Regions from separate parts of the Lysinibacillus sp. fkY74-1 genome, predicted to be linked through region 4. Evidence: a T-box and tRNA genes for the amino acid it is inferred to sense, from the RefSeq annotation. Region 4 holds a T-box; the other regions hold tRNA genes.

What was found. A T-box is a leader RNA that pairs with one kind of tRNA and senses whether it is charged. The one in region 4 lies ahead of ACE1MS_RS15940 (valine--tRNA ligase), so its partner is inferred to be a tRNA-Val.
Region 1: it encodes a tRNA-Val, which carries the amino acid that the T-box ahead of ACE1MS_RS15940 (valine--tRNA ligase) is inferred to sense. The anticodon was not compared.
Region 2: it encodes a tRNA-Val, which carries the amino acid that the T-box ahead of ACE1MS_RS15940 (valine--tRNA ligase) is inferred to sense. The anticodon was not compared.
Region 3: it encodes a tRNA-Val, which carries the amino acid that the T-box ahead of ACE1MS_RS15940 (valine--tRNA ligase) is inferred to sense. The anticodon was not compared.

What each region holds. Positions count from the first base shown of each region.
Region 1 covers NZ_CP170173.1:112,061-116,986, forward strand. The annotation lists rRNA gene ACE1MS_RS00540 (23S ribosomal RNA) at 1-1,775, shown strand, start outside; rRNA gene rrf (5S ribosomal RNA) at 1,892-2,007, shown strand; tRNA gene ACE1MS_RS00550 (tRNA-Val) at 2,018-2,093, shown strand; tRNA gene ACE1MS_RS00555 (tRNA-Thr) at 2,097-2,172, shown strand; tRNA gene ACE1MS_RS00560 (tRNA-Lys) at 2,181-2,256, shown strand; tRNA gene ACE1MS_RS00565 (tRNA-Leu) at 2,280-2,364, shown strand; tRNA gene ACE1MS_RS00570 (tRNA-Gly) at 2,402-2,476, shown strand; tRNA gene ACE1MS_RS00575 (tRNA-Leu) at 2,482-2,570, shown strand; tRNA gene ACE1MS_RS00580 (tRNA-Arg) at 2,577-2,653, shown strand; tRNA gene ACE1MS_RS00585 (tRNA-Pro) at 2,663-2,739, shown strand; tRNA gene ACE1MS_RS00590 (tRNA-Ala) at 2,754-2,829, shown strand; rRNA gene ACE1MS_RS00595 (16S ribosomal RNA) at 2,980-4,531, shown strand; tRNA gene ACE1MS_RS00600 (tRNA-Ile) at 4,625-4,701, shown strand; tRNA gene ACE1MS_RS00605 (tRNA-Ala) at 4,714-4,789, shown strand.
Region 2 covers NZ_CP170173.1:3,572,584-3,577,509, reverse strand. The annotation lists rRNA gene ACE1MS_RS17680 (23S ribosomal RNA) at 1-1,692, shown strand, start outside; rRNA gene rrf (5S ribosomal RNA) at 1,879-1,994, shown strand; tRNA gene ACE1MS_RS17670 (tRNA-Val) at 2,005-2,080, shown strand; tRNA gene ACE1MS_RS17665 (tRNA-Thr) at 2,084-2,159, shown strand; tRNA gene ACE1MS_RS17660 (tRNA-Lys) at 2,166-2,241, shown strand; tRNA gene ACE1MS_RS17655 (tRNA-Leu) at 2,263-2,347, shown strand; tRNA gene ACE1MS_RS17650 (tRNA-Gly) at 2,384-2,458, shown strand; tRNA gene ACE1MS_RS17645 (tRNA-Leu) at 2,464-2,552, shown strand; tRNA gene ACE1MS_RS17640 (tRNA-Arg) at 2,561-2,637, shown strand; tRNA gene ACE1MS_RS17635 (tRNA-Pro) at 2,647-2,723, shown strand; tRNA gene ACE1MS_RS17630 (tRNA-Ala) at 2,741-2,816, shown strand; tRNA gene ACE1MS_RS17625 (tRNA-Met) at 2,844-2,917, shown strand; tRNA gene ACE1MS_RS17620 (tRNA-Ile) at 2,925-3,001, shown strand; tRNA gene ACE1MS_RS17615 (tRNA-Ser) at 3,017-3,109, shown strand; tRNA gene ACE1MS_RS17610 (tRNA-Met) at 3,161-3,235, shown strand; tRNA gene ACE1MS_RS17605 (tRNA-Asp) at 3,239-3,314, shown strand; tRNA gene ACE1MS_RS17600 (tRNA-Phe) at 3,371-3,446, shown strand; tRNA gene ACE1MS_RS17595 (tRNA-Gly) at 3,452-3,525, shown strand; tRNA gene ACE1MS_RS17590 (tRNA-Ile) at 3,527-3,600, shown strand; tRNA gene ACE1MS_RS17585 (tRNA-Asn) at 3,608-3,684, shown strand; tRNA gene ACE1MS_RS17580 (tRNA-Ser) at 3,694-3,784, shown strand; tRNA gene ACE1MS_RS17575 (tRNA-Glu) at 3,787-3,858, shown strand; gene ACE1MS_RS17570 (VOC family protein) at 3,926-4,342, opposite strand; gene nadA (quinolinate synthase NadA) at 4,488-4,926, opposite strand, start outside.
Region 3 covers NZ_CP170173.1:4,372,506-4,377,431, reverse strand. The annotation lists rRNA gene ACE1MS_RS21700 (23S ribosomal RNA) at 1-417, shown strand, start outside; rRNA gene rrf (5S ribosomal RNA) at 604-719, shown strand; gene mbcS (acyl-CoA synthetase MbcS) at 824-2,401, opposite strand; tRNA gene ACE1MS_RS21685 (tRNA-Asn) at 2,665-2,741, shown strand; tRNA gene ACE1MS_RS21680 (tRNA-Glu) at 2,854-2,928, shown strand; tRNA gene ACE1MS_RS21675 (tRNA-Val) at 2,999-3,074, shown strand; tRNA gene ACE1MS_RS21670 (tRNA-Tyr) at 3,093-3,176, shown strand; tRNA gene ACE1MS_RS21665 (tRNA-Gln) at 3,191-3,265, shown strand; tRNA gene ACE1MS_RS21660 (tRNA-Lys) at 3,278-3,350, shown strand; gene rocF (arginase) at 3,536-4,441, shown strand; gene sigW (RNA polymerase sigma factor SigW) at 4,575-4,926, shown strand, end outside.
Region 4 covers NZ_CP170173.1:3,244,532-3,249,457, reverse strand. The annotation lists gene hemB (porphobilinogen synthase) at 1-357, shown strand, start outside; gene hemL (glutamate-1-semialdehyde 2,1-aminomutase) at 358-1,650, shown strand; gene ACE1MS_RS15950 (CoxG family protein) at 1,892-2,338, shown strand; gene ACE1MS_RS15945 (hypothetical protein) at 2,513-3,193, shown strand; T-box leader at 3,467-3,724, shown strand; gene ACE1MS_RS15940 (valine--tRNA ligase) at 3,797-4,926, shown strand, end outside.

The sequences.
Region 1 (4,926 bases), 1.5 Mb from region 4:
TCGAGTGACGCTGCGCCGAAAATGTATCGGGGCTAAACGATTCACCGAAGCTGTGGATTGACATCTACGATGTCAGTGGTAGGAGAGCGTTCTAAGTGCGTTGAAGTCAGACCGGAAGGACTGGTGGAGCGCTTAGAAGTGAGAATGCCGGTATGAGTAGCGAAAGACGGGTGAGAATCCCGTCCACCGTATGACTAAGGTTTCCTGAGGAAGGCTCGTCCGCTCAGGGTTAGTCGGGACCTAAGCCGAGGCCGATAGGCGTAGGCGATGGACAACAGGTTGATATTCCTGTACCACCTCCTCACCGTTTGAGAAATGGGGGGACGCAGTAGGATAGGGTAAGCGCGCTGTTGGTTATGCGCGTCCAAGCAGTAAGGCGTGTGTGTAGGCAAATCCGCACACTGTAACGTTGAGCTGTGATGGCGAGTCCGTATGGACGAAGTTCCTGATTTCACACTGCCAAGAAAAGCCTCTATCGAGGTGAGAGGTGCCCGTACCGCAAACCGACACAGGTAGTCGAGGAGAGAATCCTAAGGTGTGCGAGAGAACTCTCGTTAAGGAACTCGGCAAAATGACCCCGTAACTTCGGGAGAAGGGGTGCTCTTGAGCGTGCAAGCGCATGAGAGCCGCAGTGAATAGGCCCAGGCGACTGTTTAGCAAAAACACAGGTCTCTGCAAAACCGTAAGGTGACGTATAGGGGCTGACGCCTGCCCGGTGCTGGAAGGTTAAGAGGAGTGGTTAGCGCAAGCGAAGCTGCGAATTGAAGCCCCAGTAAACGGCGGCCGTAACTATAACGGTCCTAAGGTAGCGAAATTCCTTGTCGGGTAAGTTCCGACCCGCACGAAAGGCGTAACGATCTGGGCACTGTCTCAACGAGAGACTCGGTGAAATTATAGTACCTGTGAAGATGCAGGTTACCCGCGACAGGACGGAAAGACCCCGTGGAGCTTTACTGTAGCCTGATATTGAATTTTGGTACAACTTGTACAGGATAGGTAGGAGCCAGAGATCTCGGAGCGCCAGCTTCGAAGGAGGCGTCGGTGGGATACTACCCTGGTTGTATTGAAATTCTAACCCATGCCCCTTAGCGGGGCAGGAGACAGTGTCAGGCGGACAGTTTGACTGGGGCGGTCGCCTCCTAAAAGGTAACGGAGGCGCCCAAAGGTTCCCTCAGAATGGTTGGAAATCATTCGTAGAGTGTAAAGGCACAAGGGAGCTTGACTGCGAGACCTACAAGTCGAGCAGGGTCGAAAGACGGGCTTAGTGATCCGGTGGTTCCGCATGGAAGGGCCATCGCTCAACGGATAAAAGCTACCCCGGGGATAACAGGCTTATCTCCCCCAAGAGTCCACATCGACGGGGAGGTTTGGCACCTCGATGTCGGCTCATCGCATCCTGGGGCTGTAGTCGGTCCCAAGGGTTGGGCTGTTCGCCCATTAAAGCGGTACGCGAGCTGGGTTCAGAACGTCGTGAGACAGTTCGGTCCCTATCCGTCGTGGGCGTAGGAAATTTGAGAGGAGCTGTCCTTAGTACGAGAGGACCGGGATGGACACACCGCTGGTGTACCAGTTGTCTTGCCAAAGGCATCGCTGGGTAGCTATGTGTGGACGGGATAAGTGCTGAAAGCATCTAAGCATGAAGCCCCCCTCAAGATGAGATTTCCCATTACGCAAGTAAGTAAGATCCCTCAAAGACGATGAGGTAGATAGGTTCGAGGTGGAAGTGTGGTGACACATGGAGCTGACGAATACTAATCGATCGAGGACTTAACCAAAAAAGTTTGAAGCATTCAATGAACCGTTTATCCAGTTTTGAAAGAATAAGAAAGTTTTAAAAAAACTTGCATTTTATAACTACATATGTTATAATAAATCTTGTCTTTTGAATAAGTCTAGTGATGATGGCAAAGAGGTCACACCCGTTCCCATACCGAACACGGAAGTTAAGCTCTTTAGCGCCGATGGTAGTTGGGGGCTTCCCCCTGTGAGAGTAGGACGTCGCTAGGCATAATACCCAGGAGGATTAGCTCAGCTGGGAGAGCATCTGCCTTACAAGCAGAGGGTCGGCGGTTCGAGCCCGTCATCCTCCACCATTTGCCGGTTTAGCTCAGCAGGTAGAGCAACTGACTTGTAATCAGTAGGTCGTGGGTTCGATTCCTATAGCCGGCACCATTTTAGACGAGCCATTAGCTCAGTTGGTAGAGCATCTGACTTTTAATCAGAGGGTCGAAGGTTCGAGTCCTTCATGGCTCACCATTTATAAGTACCAACCATATTAAGCGGGTGTGGCGGAATTGGCAGACGCACTAGACTTAGGATCTAGCGCCGCAAGGCGTGGGGGTTCGACTCCCTTCACCCGCACCATTTTTAAAATATGCCAGATAAAAAAACTTATGCACATGCGGAAGTAGTTCAGTGGTAGAACACCACCTTGCCAAGGTGGGGGTCGCGAGTTCGAACCTCGTCTTCCGCTCCAAATGTGCCGGGGTGGCGGAACTGGCAGACGCACAGGACTTAAAATCCTGCGGTAGGTGACTACCGTACCGGTTCGATTCCGGTCCTCGGCACCATTTTATGCGCCCGTAGCTCAATTGGATAGAGCGTCTGACTACGGATCAGAAGGTTATGGGTTCGACTCCTGTCGGGCGCGCCATAAAACGAACGGGAAGTAGCTCAGCTTGGTAGAGCACTTGGTTTGGGACCAAGGGGTCGCAGGTTCGAATCCTGTCTTCCCGACCATTTCCAAAAAATATGGGGCCTTAGCTCAGCTGGGAGAGCGCCTGCCTTGCACGCAGGAGGTCAGCGGTTCGATCCCGCTAGGCTCCACCATTCAACTTATTTAACTAAATGAACCTTGAAAACTGAACAAGCAAAACGTAATCAATAAAGTTTTAAGTAGCTAGCCTAGCTAGTGAACGAAAAAAAATTTTGGACATCAAAATTGATGCCAGCAAAACAATTTGAGCTAATCAAATTTCTTTTATGGAGAGTTTGATCCTGGCTCAGGACGAACGCTGGCGGCGTGCCTAATACATGCAAGTCGAGCGAACAGAGAAGGAGCTTGCTCCTTTGACGTTAGCGGCGGACGGGTGAGTAACACGTGGGCAACCTACCTTATAGTTTGGGATAACTCCGGGAAACCGGGGCTAATACCGAATAATCTGTTTCACCTCATGGTGAAATATTGAAAGACGGTTTCGGCTGTCGCTATAGGATGGGCCCGCGGCGCATTAGCTAGTTGGTGAGGTAACGGCTCACCAAGGCGACGATGCGTAGCCGACCTGAGAGGGTGATCGGCCACACTGGGACTGAGACACGGCCCAGACTCCTACGGGAGGCAGCAGTAGGGAATCTTCCACAATGGGCGAAAGCCTGATGGAGCAACGCCGCGTGAGTGAAGAAGGATTTCGGTTCGTAAAACTCTGTTGTAAGGGAAGAACAAGTACAGTAGTAACTGGCTGTACCTTGACGGTACCTTATTAGAAAGCCACGGCTAACTACGTGCCAGCAGCCGCGGTAATACGTAGGTGGCAAGCGTTGTCCGGAATTATTGGGCGTAAAGCGCGCGCAGGTGGTTTCTTAAGTCTGATGTGAAAGCCCACGGCTCAACCGTGGAGGGTCATTGGAAACTGGGAGACTTGAGTGCAGAAGAGGATAGTGGAATTCCAAGTGTAGCGGTGAAATGCGTAGAGATTTGGAGGAACACCAGTGGCGAAGGCGACTATCTGGTCTGTAACTGACACTGAGGCGCGAAAGCGTGGGGAGCAAACAGGATTAGATACCCTGGTAGTCCACGCCGTAAACGATGAGTGCTAAGTGTTAGGGGGTTTCCGCCCCTTAGTGCTGCAGCTAACGCATTAAGCACTCCGCCTGGGGAGTACGGTCGCAAGACTGAAACTCAAAGGAATTGACGGGGGCCCGCACAAGCGGTGGAGCATGTGGTTTAATTCGAAGCAACGCGAAGAACCTTACCAGGTCTTGACATCCCGTTGACCACTGTAGAGATATGGTTTCCCCTTCGGGGGCAACGGTGACAGGTGGTGCATGGTTGTCGTCAGCTCGTGTCGTGAGATGTTGGGTTAAGTCCCGCAACGAGCGCAACCCTTGATCTTAGTTGCCATCATTTAGTTGGGCACTCTAAGGTGACTGCCGGTGACAAACCGGAGGAAGGTGGGGATGACGTCAAATCATCATGCCCCTTATGACCTGGGCTACACACGTGCTACAATGGACGATACAAACGGTTGCCAACTCGCGAGAGGGAGCTAATCCGATAAAGTCGTTCTCAGTTCGGATTGTAGGCTGCAACTCGCCTACATGAAGCCGGAATCGCTAGTAATCGCGGATCAGCATGCCGCGGTGAATACGTTCCCGGGCCTTGTACACACCGCCCGTCACACCACGAGAGTTTGTAACACCCGAAGTCGGTGAGGTAACCTTTTGGAGCCAGCCGCCGAAGGTGGGATAGATGATTGGGGTGAAGTCGTAACAAGGTAGCCGTATCGGAAGGTGCGGCTGGATCACCTCCTTTCTAAGGATATTTTCGGAATACAAACCTTGGGTTTGTAAGATTACGTTTTGCGTTCAGTTTTGAAGGTTTATTAATCATATAAAACTTCCAAGAGGGCCTATAGCTCAGCTGGTTAGAGCGCACGCCTGATAAGCGTGAGGTCGATGGTTCGAGTCCATTTAGGCCCACCATATATACCTCTTGGGGCCTTAGCTCAGCTGGGAGAGCGCCTGCCTTGCACGCAGGAGGTCAGCGGTTCGATCCCGCTAGGCTCCACCAAACTTGTTCTTTGAAAACTGGATAAAACGACATTGAAATTGTAACAAACACATTTATTTTTTTAAGTTTTTTATAGGCTTAATAACATGATAAGGTTTTCAGACACGAGCAGTTCTAGGAAGCAATCGAGTAAATGA
Region 2 (4,926 bases), 330 kb from region 4:
AGAGCGTTCTAAGTGCGTTGAAGTCAGACCGGAAGGACTGGTGGAGCGCTTAGAAGTGAGAATGCCGGTATGAGTAGCGAAAGACGGGTGAGAATCCCGTCCACCGTATGACTAAGGTTTCCTGAGGAAGGCTCGTCCGCTCAGGGTTAGTCGGGACCTAAGCCGAGGCCGATAGGCGTAGGCGATGGACAACAGGTTGATATTCCTGTACCACCTCCTCACCGTTTGAGAAATGGGGGGACGCAGTAGGATAGGGTAAGCGCGCTGTTGGTTATGCGCGTCCAAGCAGTAAGGCGTGTGTGTAGGCAAATCCGCACACTGTAACGTTGAGCTGTGATGGCGAGTCCGTATGGACGAAGTTCCTGATTTCACACTGCCAAGAAAAGCCTCTATCGAGGTGAGAGGTGCCCGTACCGCAAACCGACACAGGTAGTCGAGGAGAGAATCCTAAGGTGTGCGAGAGAACTCTCGTTAAGGAACTCGGCAAAATGACCCCGTAACTTCGGGAGAAGGGGTGCTCTTGAGCGTGCAAGCGCATGAGAGCCGCAGTGAATAGGCCCAGGCGACTGTTTAGCAAAAACACAGGTCTCTGCAAAACCGTAAGGTGACGTATAGGGGCTGACGCCTGCCCGGTGCTGGAAGGTTAAGAGGAGTGGTTAGCGCAAGCGAAGCTGCGAATTGAAGCCCCAGTAAACGGCGGCCGTAACTATAACGGTCCTAAGGTAGCGAAATTCCTTGTCGGGTAAGTTCCGACCCGCACGAAAGGCGTAACGATCTGGGCACTGTCTCAACGAGAGACTCGGTGAAATTATAGTACCTGTGAAGATGCAGGTTACCCGCGACAGGACGGAAAGACCCCGTGGAGCTTTACTGTAGCCTGATATTGAATTTTGGTACAACTTGTACAGGATAGGTAGGAGCCAGAGATCTCGGAGCGCCAGCTTCGAAGGAGGCGTCGGTGGGATACTACCCTGGTTGTATTGAAATTCTAACCCATGCCCCTTAGCGGGGCAGGAGACAGTGTCAGGCGGACAGTTTGACTGGGGCGGTCGCCTCCTAAAAGGTAACGGAGGCGCCCAAAGGTTCCCTCAGAATGGTTGGAAATCATTCGTAGAGTGTAAAGGCACAAGGGAGCTTGACTGCGAGACCTACAAGTCGAGCAGGGTCGAAAGACGGGCTTAGTGATCCGGTGGTTCCGCATGGAAGGGCCATCGCTCAACGGATAAAAGCTACCCCGGGGATAACAGGCTTATCTCCCCCAAGAGTCCACATCGACGGGGAGGTTTGGCACCTCGATGTCGGCTCATCGCATCCTGGGGCTGTAGTCGGTCCCAAGGGTTGGGCTGTTCGCCCATTAAAGCGGTACGCGAGCTGGGTTCAGAACGTCGTGAGACAGTTCGGTCCCTATCCGTCGTGGGCGTAGGAAATTTGAGAGGAGCTGTCCTTAGTACGAGAGGACCGGGATGGACACACCGCTGGTGTACCAGTTGTCTTGCCAAAGGCATCGCTGGGTAGCTATGTGTGGACGGGATAAGTGCTGAAAGCATCTAAGCATGAAGCCCCCCTCAAGATGAGATTTCCCATTACGCAAGTAAGTAAGATCCCTCAAAGACGATGAGGTAGATAGGTTCGAGGTGGAAGTGTGGTGACACATGGAGCTGACGAATACTAATCGATCGAGGACTTAACCAAAAAGTTTGAAGCATTCAATGAACCGTTTATCCAGTTTTGAAAGAATAATTTCTTTTATAAAGGGTTTCAAGATACGAGTAGTTCGAGGAAGCAATGGAGAGAGGGAAGGAGCGTACTCAAGTACGTGACTGACTGAACGACAGAAGCTGACGAAGAAATGCGATGTATATTGAAAGCCGAACATAGTCTAGTGATGATGGCAAAGAGGTCACACCCGTTCCCATACCGAACACGGAAGTTAAGCTCTTTAGCGCCGATGGTAGTTGGGGGCTTCCCCCTGTGAGAGTAGGACGTCGCTAGGCATAATACCCAGGAGGATTAGCTCAGCTGGGAGAGCATCTGCCTTACAAGCAGAGGGTCGGCGGTTCGAGCCCGTCATCCTCCACCATTCGCCGGTTTAGCTCAGCAGGTAGAGCAACTGACTTGTAATCAGTAGGTCGTGGGTTCGATTCCTATAGCCGGCACCATTTTTTGAGCCATTAGCTCAGTTGGTAGAGCATCTGACTTTTAATCAGAGGGTCGAAGGTTCGAGTCCTTCATGGCTCACCATTTAAGTACCAACCATATTAAGCGGGTGTGGCGGAATTGGCAGACGCACTAGACTTAGGATCTAGCGCCGCAAGGCGTGGGGGTTCGACTCCCTTCACCCGCACCATTTTTCAATATGCCAGATAAAAAAACTTATGCACATGCGGAAGTAGTTCAGTGGTAGAACACCACCTTGCCAAGGTGGGGGTCGCGAGTTCGAACCTCGTCTTCCGCTCCAAATGTGCCGGGGTGGCGGAACTGGCAGACGCACAGGACTTAAAATCCTGCGGTAGGTGACTACCGTACCGGTTCGATTCCGGTCCTCGGCACCATTTTATATGCGCCCGTAGCTCAATTGGATAGAGCGTCTGACTACGGATCAGAAGGTTATGGGTTCGACTCCTGTCGGGCGCGCCATAAGAACAACGGGAAGTAGCTCAGCTTGGTAGAGCACTTGGTTTGGGACCAAGGGGTCGCAGGTTCGAATCCTGTCTTCCCGACCATTTCCAAAAAATATTATGGGGCCTTAGCTCAGCTGGGAGAGCGCCTGCCTTGCACGCAGGAGGTCAGCGGTTCGATCCCGCTAGGCTCCACCATAGTAAAATAACCAGTATAAAGATCCTGGCGGCGTAGCTCAGCTGGCTAGAGCGTACGGTTCATACCCGTAAGGTCGGGGGTTCGATCCCCTCTGCCGCCATCTTAAAGGACCTTTAGCTCAGTTGGTTAGAGCAGACGGCTCATAACCGTCCGGTCGCAGGTTCGAGTCCTGCAAGGTCCACCATTTATATATTGTTACGGAGGTATACCCAAGTCTGGCTGAAGGGATCGGTCTTGAAAACCGACAGGCGGGTAACACCGCGCGGGGGTTCGAATCCCTCTACCTCCTCCAGTTTCTATGAATGAATGGTGCTTTAAAAACTCGAAAAGACAATATGATTATCGCGGGGTGGAGCAGTGGTAGCTCGTCGGGCTCATAACCCGAAGGTCGTTGGTTCAAATCCGGCCCCCGCAACCAAATGGTCCCGTGGTGTAGCGGTTAACATGCCTGCCTGTCACGCAGGAGATCGCCGGTTCGATCCCGGTCGGGACCGCCATTATTTATTGATAGACGTGATAAGCAAAGAGTGAGCAAGCTTAGCATGGACGAAATGGGTCAGTAGCTCAGTTGGTAGAGCATTAGATTGAAGCTCTAAGTGTCGGCGGTTCGATTCCGTCCTGACCCACCATTTATGCGGGTGTAGTTTAATGGTAAAACCTCAGCCTTCCAAGCTGATGTCGTGAGTTCGATTCTCATCACCCGCTCCAAGGGCCTATAGCTCAGCTGGTTAGAGCGCACGCCTGATAAGCGTGAGGTCGATGGTTCGAGTCCATTTAGGCCCATTATTATTCCGAAGTAGCTCAGTTGGTAGTAGCACCTGACTGTTAATCAGGTTGTCGCAGGTTCGAGTCCTGCCTTCGGAGCCATTTTTTTATGGGGAAGTACTCAAGAGGCTGAAGAGGCGCCCCTGCTAAGGGTGTAGGTCGGGTAACCGGCGCGAGGGTTCAAATCCCTCCTTCTCCGCCATTGGCCCGTTGGTCAAGTGGTTAAGACACCGCCCTTTCACGGCGGTAACACGGGTTCGAATCCCGTACGGGTCATATAAAAAACAGTAGATGCACTAGCGTCTACTGTTTTTTTATAGAAAAATAATGTTAGATAATCGATTTACTCTTGATTCATTGCATGTTCATCCATATAAACTACTTCCCAAATATGTCCATCTAAATCTTGAAAACCCCAGCCATACATAAATCCATGATCTTGTGGATCACTATAAGGTTTTCCCCCGGAGGCAAGTGCCTTATTTACTAGCTGATCTACTTGCTCGCGATTATCTGCAGATAGACATAAAATTGCTTCTGCAGAAACAGTAGTATCCGTAATTTTCTTGTTAGTAAATCCTTTGAAACGATCTTCGACCATTAGTAAAGCAAAAATATTCTCACTAATAATCATTGAGGCAGTCGTTTCGTCACTGAATTGTTGATTGAACTCAAAACCTAACTTCTGAAAAAACGACGTGGATTTGTTTAAATTTTTTACTGGTAAATTAATGAAAATATTTTTTGATTGAAAAGACATTTCTTATCACCTCCAAATCGACATTATCATAAAGAATAAATTGCTGTCAATTTCAGGAGGTAACCTGGATACTTAATTCTATACAAGTAAAAAGCAGAAATATTGTTATTTTACAACATCAACATCTCTGCTTTAATATCCTGATTTATCTTCTTGCTAACATTCTTTCCAACGAACTAAGAGCTTCCTTGCTAGTATGATCATCAACTTGTATACGGTTATGCGGTTGACCGTGATCAATACTTTCAAGGCACCACAGCAAATGGGGAAGATCAATGCGATTCATCGTTAAGCAAGGACAAAAGTTTTCATTTAAAGAGATAATTTGCTTATCTGGATGCTGCTTTATAATACGATTGACCAGATTCATTTCTGTCCCTATTGCCCATGCAGACCCACTAGGTGCTTGATTAATTGTATCAATAATGTACTTAGTTGAGCCAGCATCATCAGCCGCGTCTACAACCTCTCGACTACATTCAGGATGAACAATAATTCTCATGGATGGATATTCCTTACGAACAGTCTCCGTATGTTGAACTGTAAACCCTTCATGCACAGAGCAATGCCCCTTCCATAGAATA
Region 3 (4,926 bases), 1.1 Mb from region 4:
CGGGGAGGTTTGGCACCTCGATGTCGGCTCATCGCATCCTGGGGCTGTAGTCGGTCCCAAGGGTTGGGCTGTTCGCCCATTAAAGCGGTACGCGAGCTGGGTTCAGAACGTCGTGAGACAGTTCGGTCCCTATCCGTCGTGGGCGTAGGAAATTTGAGAGGAGCTGTCCTTAGTACGAGAGGACCGGGATGGACACACCGCTGGTGTACCAGTTGTCTTGCCAAAGGCATCGCTGGGTAGCTATGTGTGGACGGGATAAGTGCTGAAAGCATCTAAGCATGAAGCCCCCCTCAAGATGAGATTTCCCATTACGCAAGTAAGTAAGATCCCTCAAAGACGATGAGGTAGATAGGTTCGAGGTGGAAGTGTGGTGACACATGGAGCTGACGAATACTAATCGATCGAGGACTTAACCAAAAAGTTTGAAGCATTCAATGAACCGTTTATCCAGTTTTGAAAGAATAATTTCTTTTATAAAGGGTTTCAAGATACGAGTAGTTCGAGGAAGCAATGGAGAGAGGGAAGGAGCGTACTCAAGTACGTGACTGACTGAACGACAGAAGCTGACGAAGAAATGCGATGTATATTGAAAGCCGAACATAGTCTAGTGATGATGGCAAAGAGGTCACACCCGTTCCCATACCGAACACGGAAGTTAAGCTCTTTAGCGCCGATGGTAGTTGGGGGCTTCCCCCTGTGAGAGTAGGACGTCGCTAGGCGCAAAAAGTCGCTACTGATACACTCAGTAGTGGCTTTTTTTTGTTTAAAATTCTAAAAAGTAAAAGGAGGCATTTCATTCAAAGAAAATGCCTCCTTACTATATTTAGACAGTTGCTGCTCGTAGTTCGATACGACGAATTTTCCCAGATGTTGTTTTTGGTAACTCATCGATAAAGACAATACTACGAGGATATTTATAAGGCGCAGTCAGTGCTTTTACATGCTCCTGTAGCTCCTTAATTAATTCTTCTTCATTGTGTTCCTTATAGCCATCTCGTAAGATTACATAGGCTTTGACAATATGCCCTCTAATTTCATCTGGAGCAGCCACAACTGCGCACTCTTGTACAGCATCATGCTTGTTTAAGGCATCTTCTACTTCAAAAGGACCAATAGTGTAACCAGATGAGATAATTATATCGTCGCCTCGACCTTCAAACCAAAAATAACCATCTTCATCACATTTCGCTTGATCACCAGTAATGTACCATTCACCACGGAATGCCGCTTGTGTGCGTTCAGGCTCCCGATAATACTCTTTAAACAACGCTGGCGATGATTTGTGTATGGCAATATCTCCAACCTCGCCAACAGGTGCCTCATTTCCTTCATTGTCGATAATACGTACAATATTACCTGGAGTTGGGACACCCATGGAACCAGGACGTAACTCTGTGTTTTCCAGAGTACCAATGAGTAATGTATTTTCTGTTTGACCATAACCATCGCGGACTTTTAGATCAAAGTGATTCTTAAATGTTTCAATGACTGGTCGATTTAATGGTTCACCAGCAGAGACAGCACTACGCAGAGAGGATAGATTATAGTCTTTTAAATTCTCAAGCTTCGCCATGATACGATATTCAGTTGGAGTGCAGCAGAGAACATTAATTTTTTCATCCTGCAACAGGCGAAGATATGTTTTTGCATCAAACCCACCATGATAAACAAAGGCTGTAGCCCCCAACATAATGGTGGATAGGAAAGGACTCCAAATCCATTTTTGCCAACCTGGAGCAGCAGTAGCCCATACTAAGTCTCCTTCACGTACACAAAGCCACTGTGCAGCCGCTGTTCGAATATGCGCGTAGCCCCAACCATGAGAATGAACGACACCCTTAGGCTTACCTGTTGTTCCAGAAGTATAAGAAAGGAACGCCATGTCATCGCGTTTAGTAGCAACAGCAGTAAATGTATTTGGTTGCGAGCTAGCCAATTCATCTAAAGAAGACCAATCTCCTGTAGCTGTGCCAATGACCATTTTGTTTTTTAAAGTATTGACAGAAGAAGAGATTTTATCTACTTCACTAGTAAATGCTTCATAGGCGATCACAGCACTAGCAGAAGAATGCTCCATACGATACTCTAAATCACTTGCGCGCAACATTTCTGAGCATGAAATAGGAACAATACCCGCTTTTAAACAGCCTAGGAAAACAAAATAGGCCTCTGGTAGGCGAGGAATAATAACTAATACACGATCTCCTTTTTGAAGCCCCTTCTTCGTAAAGGCATTAGCGTATTGATTCATTTTTTGAACAAGCTCTACGTAAGTAACTGTTTGCCTCTCTTGTTGTGTATTTAACCAACGTATAGCTTGGCGTTCACTATCTTGCGAAAATTTTTCTAATTCCTCTGTAATGTTATAAACATCCGGTGCAATTAAATCCTTTATTACCATTTGAACATTCCTCCCCCTGAAATGATAGAAAATTCGTAAAACTATTTTTATTTTAACAATTGAAATAATATACAGCAAGAATATTTAATACACAAAATAGAAATATTAGATTTAATAGAGAACTATTTTGCTTTCTAAGTTATATTTAAGAAGGCCTCGACAAAAAATATAAAATTTTTCACAAATGTGTTGCATTATTTAGAATGCTTGCTATAATAATAAATGTACTTAAGAGGTTGTCTAAGACATACGAATAGTATTGTTCCGAAGTAGCTCAGTTGGTAGTAGCACCTGACTGTTAATCAGGTTGTCGCAGGTTCGAGTCCTGCCTTCGGAGCCATTTTTTTGCTCATTTTTAAGATGGTTTTATACATAAAAAAATTGTAGAAAAGTGTTGCAAGAATGTAGAAATAATGTTATTATAATTATTGTCTTGTTTGAGACGTACATATGGCCCCTTGGTCAAGTGGTTAAGACACCGCCCTTTCACGGCGGTAACACGGGTTCGAATCCCGTAGGGGTCACCATTTAAAATGCATCGTCATGATGTACAGGCTTTAAAAAGAAAATAAACTGTGATATAACACCTGTTTCTATGGAGGATTAGCTCAGCTGGGAGAGCATCTGCCTTACAAGCAGAGGGTCGGCGGTTCGAGCCCGTCATCCTCCACCATTATTATTGTGTTATTTCGGAGGGGTAGCGAAGTGGCTAAACGCGGCGGACTGTAAATCCGCTCCTTAGGGTTCGGCGGTTCGAATCCGTCCCCCTCCACCAGTTTTATAAATGATTGGGGTATAGCCAAGCGGTAAGGCAACGGATTTTGATTCCGTCATGCCTAGGTTCGAATCCTAGTACCCCAGCCATTTTTCTTTTATGAGCCATTAGCTCAGTTGGTAGAGCATCTGACTTTTAATCAGAGGGTCGAAGGTTCGAGTCCTTCATGGCTCACTTTTATAGAATAAAATATATTCAAAAGTGATATAATAAATACAGATAACTAATCTCTTGCTGAAAACAGTAGGAGATTTTTTTATGTTGATTTATAATGAATAAATATGCGTTTTTTTGTTGGGTTGAGCCAATTGGTAAGTAGGCTTTACAATAGTCTTATAACTTTTAGGGGGTATAAAAACATGAATAAACTTAATATTTCTATTATTGGAGTACCAACAGATTACGGACAAACACGTCGAGGCGTAGATATGGGACCAAGTGCTATTCGTTATGCAGGCGTTGTTGAACGTTTAACAAGTATTGGACACGAGGTACAAGATCAAGGGGATATTCGTGTAAGTCAAAAGCAAGCAAATGCAGCAGTAGACGAAAAGTTATTAAATTTAGAGGAAGTTGTCGAAGTTAGTACAGCTTTGGCTAATAGTGTACATGAAGTAGTCGAACAAAAAAAATTCCCACTTGTATTTGGTGGAGACCATAGTATTGCTATTGGTACACTTGCAGGATTAGGAGAACATTATAAAAATCTAGGTGTTATTTGGTATGATGCACATGCAGATTTAAATACACCTGAAACTACACCTTCTGGCAATATACATGGAATGCCTTTAGCAGTTAGTATTGGACTTGGGCATGAACGTTTAGTTCAAATTCGTAATAGTGTGCCGAAAATTAAGCCAGAAAACGTTATTATCATCGGAGCTCGTTCTGTAGATCCTGGTGAGCGTGACTTGATTCGTGAACAAGGAATTAAAGTGTACACAATGCATGAAATTGATCGACTTGGCATGACGCGTGTTATGGAAGATGCACTTGCCTATTTAAAAGAGCGTAATGTTGATGGATTGCACCTATCGCTTGATTTAGATGGACTTGACCCTCTTTATACACCAGGGGTTGGAACACCAGTGCCAGGTGGAATTACGTATCGTGAAAGTCATTTAGCAATGGAAATGCTACAAGAGTCTGGAATGTTAACCTCTGCGGAGTTTGTAGAAGTGAATCCGATATTAGATGAGAAAAATACAACGGCAAATGTAGCTGTTGCTTTAATGGGCTCTTTATTTGGAGAAACGTTAGTTTAAACAAAAATATTCAAAAAATTGCCTGTCGCCACATTGCATAAAAATCTTTTGCTATAATTGAAATAAAACGAAACTTTTCTTATCGATGGGTCGTATAGTATAAGACAGTTGTAAAGGTGGAGAAGTCAACACAATGGATGCGTTAGTAAATAAGAGAATAAAACAAGTGCTTAAAGGCGATCAAAACGCATTTGCCGATATTGTGAGTCTCTATCAGCACAAACTGTACCAAGTATGCTATCGAATGTTAGGTAACAAACAAGAATCTGAAGATATTGCTCAGGAAGCTTTTGTTCGGGCATATATGAATTTGCATACTTTTGATCAGAAAAGAAAGTTTTCGACGTGGCTTTATCGCATTGCGACAAACCTCTGTATAGATCGTATTCGGAAAAAGAAACCGGATTATTATTTAGATGCAGAAGTAGCTGGTACAGAAGGGCTTGATATGTATTCACAAATCGCAGCAGATGACCAGCTACCAG
Region 4 (4,926 bases):
GCGGATGGTGCACCACAATTTGGTGATCGTAAATCATATCAAATGGACCCATCAAATCGATTAGAGGCATTCCGTGAGGCAGAATCTGATATTGAAGAGGGGGCGGATTTCTTAATTGTTAAGCCTGCCCTAAGTTATTTAGATATTATCCGAGATATGAAAAATAATTATCCATTACCACTAGTAGCGTATAATGTTTCAGGTGAGTATGCGATGATTAAAGCAGCTGCTATTAATGGTTGGATTGAAGAGAAAAAAGTTGTGCTTGAAACATTATTAGGTATGAAACGTGCAGGCTCTGATTTAATTATTACGTATCATGCAAAAGATGTTGCACGTTGGTTGGAGGAGAAATAAATGACACGCTCTTACGAAAAATCAAAACAAGCCTATGCTGAAGCTGTTCAGTTAATGCCAGGAGGTGTTAACAGCCCTGTACGTGCATTCAAATCAGTAAATATGGACCCTATTTTTATGGAATCTGGCCATGGGGCTATTATTAAAGATATTGATGGTAATGAATATATCGATTATGTATTATCTTGGGGACCACTCATTTTAGGACATACTCATCCAGAGGTTGTCAAAGCAATTGCTGAAACTGCGGCAAAAGGCTCTTCCTTTGGTGCACCAACCTATACAGAAAATCGATTAGCTCAATTAGTATTAGATCGATTACCAGGCATGGAAATGATTCGCTTTGTTTCTTCAGGGACAGAAGCTACGATGTCTGCATTACGTGTAGCACGTGGTGTTACAGGTCGTGATAAGATTTTAAAATTTGAAGGATCGTATCATGGTCATGGTGACTCATTATTAATTAAAGCAGGATCTGGAGTTGCCACATTAGGTCTTCCTGATAGCCCTGGAGTACCAGCAGATGTTGCTCGTAATACGTTAACGGTAGCCTATAATGATTTAGAAGGCGCTAAAGCTGTTTTTGAAAAATTTGGTGCCGAGTTAGCAGCAGTTATTGTAGAGCCAGTTGCAGGGAATATGGGTGTTGTACCACCACAATCAGGTTTCTTAGAAGGTTTACGCGAATTAACATCTACACATGGTTCGTTATTAATCTTTGATGAGGTTATGACGGGCTTCCGTGTCGATTATGGTTGTGCACAAGGTTATTTTGGAGTTACACCTGATATAACGACGTTAGGGAAAGTAATTGGCGGCGGCCTTCCTGTAGGAGCCTTTGCCGGTACAAAAGAAATTATGGAGCAAGTAGCACCAGCCGGTCCAATTTATCAAGCAGGTACACTTTCAGGAAATCCATTAGCTATGACAGCAGGCTATGAAACGTTATCACGTTTAGATCGCAGTACTTATGAATACTTTAAACAACTAGGCGATCAGTTAGAGGCTGGTTTCCGCGAAGCGGCGACGAAATACAATATTCCTCACACTGTTAATCGTGCGGGTTCAATGATTGGCTTCTTCTTTACGAATGAAGAGGTAATTGATTTTGCAACTGCAAAATCATCGGATTTAGCTTTATTTGCTGAATACTTCCGATTGATGGCTGAGGAAGGAATTTTCCTACCACCATCTCAGTTTGAAGGGTTATTTATTTCGACAGCTCATACGGAAGAACATATTGCTAAAACAGTAGCTGCATTCCATAAAGTGTTTGCTCAATTGGCTAAGTAAAGTTTTATAGGGCATGCTAGAAAAAATCTAGCATGCCCTTTTTATATAAGTTAGAAGTCATTGTAGTACTTGAGCAATAAAAGAACAAAAGAGAAAATATAGCATATATTAACTACCAGGGACAATCATCTATACTGGATGAAGGACCTGCTTTTGTCAAAATTATATCTTTCAGCATAGCCAAAATGTGGACGATATCGTTTATAATATAGCTATTCATAAAAGAAAGTAGTGAATTAATATGGCAACAGGCACACATACAGTCGAAGTACCCGTAGGAATTGAACATGTATGGGATTTCGTCAGTGATATGGAGAAATGGGCAAAGCTTGTCCCAGGTTATAACGCACATGAAATGATTGATGACAAACATTCAACATGGACTTTTAAAGGAAATGTTGGAGTTCTGAAAAAAACAGTAGAAGTAGAAATTATTATTTTGGAGTGGGTAGCCCCATCTAAAGTAACATTTGAACTAAAAGGTCTTTCTGATAATTTTACAGGAAATGGCTATTTCCTTGCAGAAAGCATCGATGCTGAAAATACAAAAATGACAGGCTTCTTAGAAGTGATTGCTGGTGGGTTAGCTGGCCCTGTTTTAAACCCGATTTTCAAGCCGATTGTACCAAAGGCAACACAAATATTAACAGATCGTGTAGCGAATAAAATTAAATTAGTACATGTTTAACGGATGTTAGTACATTCATAAAAATGGCATGCTAGAAGTAATGTTCTAGCATGCCATTTTTATACTAATTGCCTCTTTTTTATACTGTTCAATAGGAAGCTTTCTAGCATACTATCCCCTTATAAGACATATGATGCAAAGGGAGGGATTATTATCGAACACAAAACATGGAACATGAGCGAAACATTTTGTTTTCCTGGGTACGGTTGCCCAACAGAAATAGCGGCAGTGCAAATTAAGCCACAGTGGCAAGCAATGCAGTTAGAGGATTCACTTCGACTAATAGGCATATATCATATCACCGCACATGTACGCTTCGATTTTCAAAATATGCAAGCTTTTACAGGCGATGAGGATTTAATTTCAATTGATGCCCTAGATGTCCAAGGAGATACAGGTTATTTTGAGTATGCCGTGCCATTACATGTCGATTTACCAAAAGAATCAGACCTGAAGGATATAATGGTCAAAGATATTCGACCGAGCTTGACGAATCAGAAATGTCAGCTCGAGTGGACAGTCACAAGCGTTTTTAACGAATATGAGCCAGTTGTTGAAAATGACCATGTGATCGAAAATCAGCCCTTTACTGCCAGTGCCTTTGAACATGAAGAGACACTTGCTGTGCTGGAAGAAAGCACGCAAGTGAAAAAACAAACTACCGCAGTAGTAGCGGCTTCACACCAAGAGAAGACTACAACAGTTGACCAAAAAACAATTTTGAGAGAATCCTCAAGTCATATTGTTGTACGTGAGTCCAGCTCTTGGCATGAAGTGCCTTCTATGATTTGGGATCTAACAGAAGAATATACACCGCTTAAAGTTCGTGTATCAAATGATGTCTTTCAAAAGTAAATAGCTGAGAAGTAGCAAGAGTAATAAGAAAATTAAATCACCGGATGTTGGAACAATAATGACACGAATAAACTGAAAACAACAAATCGGCACGATAATCGTTCTACAGTAAAAACGAACTTGCCTTATCCAAGGTGGTAAAAGCCAGGGGTTATACTTGCGTCGACGCATTTGAAAATTCACTTCCTTTTCTATTTACTTTACTCTTATTAAAAGATGACTAAATCACTTGAAAAATTACACGTTTTTGCGGTACAATAAGGAAAATTAAATACAGATGCTATGATAGGGAAGAGTAAATTATGCTTACATTTTCAGAGAGGAAACGGTAGCTGAGAAGTTTCTATTTGTACTTAATTGAAGGTAGCCCTTGAGCAGCTTTAGTGAACTAACAGTAGTTAAAGCCGGTTAAACACCGTTACCGAATTAAGAGCCAGTAGATAAGGCTGAGAAATGTATTCGATGATCATTTTCTTAACCGCTGCTGGAATTAAAGGTGGTACCGCGAACTAAAACTCCTTCGTCCTTTTAGACGAGAGGAGTTTTTTTATTTGGTAAAGTGATTGCTTTATCAATAGTCTTCAAACATTAGGAGGAGTCAATATGACAGAAAACATTTCAATGCCAACTAAATATGACCCACAGTCCATTGAAGCCGGTCGCTATGAATGGTGGCTACAAGGGAAATTTTTTGAGGCGCAGCCAGAAAGCGGGAAAAAACCTTATTCAATTGTTATTCCACCACCGAACGTAACAGGTAAATTACACCTTGGTCATGCATGGGATACGACTTTACAAGACATCCTCATTCGTATGAAGCGTATGCAAGGATATGATGCACTTTGGTTACCAGGTATGGACCATGCCGGTATTGCTACACAGGCAAAAGTAGAAGCAAAGCTACGTGAGGATAATATTACACGTTATGATTTAGGACGTGAAAAATTCCTCGAGAAGACATGGGAATGGAAAGAAGAATATGCTGGACATATTCGTGATCAATGGGCAAAGCTTGGCCTTGGATTAGACTACACACGTGAGCGTTTCACACTTGATAAAGGTCTTTCAGAGGCAGTTAACACAGTATTTGTTCAATTATATGAAAAAGGCTTAATCTATCGTGGTGAACGCATTATTAACTGGGATCCGGCTGCTAAAACGGCATTGTCTGATATTGAGGTTATTTACCAGGATGTGCAGGGTGCCTTCTATCATATGAAATATCCTTTGGCTGATGGCTCAGGATATGTAGAGGTTGCGACAACACGTCCTGAGACAATGCTTGGCGACTCTGGAGTAGCTGTTCACCCGAAAGATGAACGTTATCAGCATTTAATTGGTAAAACAGTTATCTTACCGATTGTAGGTCGCGAAATTCCGATTGTAGCTGATGACTATGTTGATATGGAATTTGGAACAGGGGTTGTAAAAATGACACCTGCACATGATCCAAATGACTTTGAAGTTGGTAATCGTCACAACCTTGAGCGTATCCTTGTGATGAATGAAGATGGCACAATGAACGAACTTGCTGGCAAATACAACGGTATGGACCGCTTTGAATGCCGTAAACAAATTGTTGCTGATTTACAAGAAGCAGGCGTGTTAATACGCATCGAAGAACATATGCATTCAGTAGGGCATTCTGAACGCTCTGGTGCTGTTGTAGAGCCATATCTTTCAGCACAATGGTTCGTTAAAATGCAACCACTTGCAGACTCTTCATTAGAGCT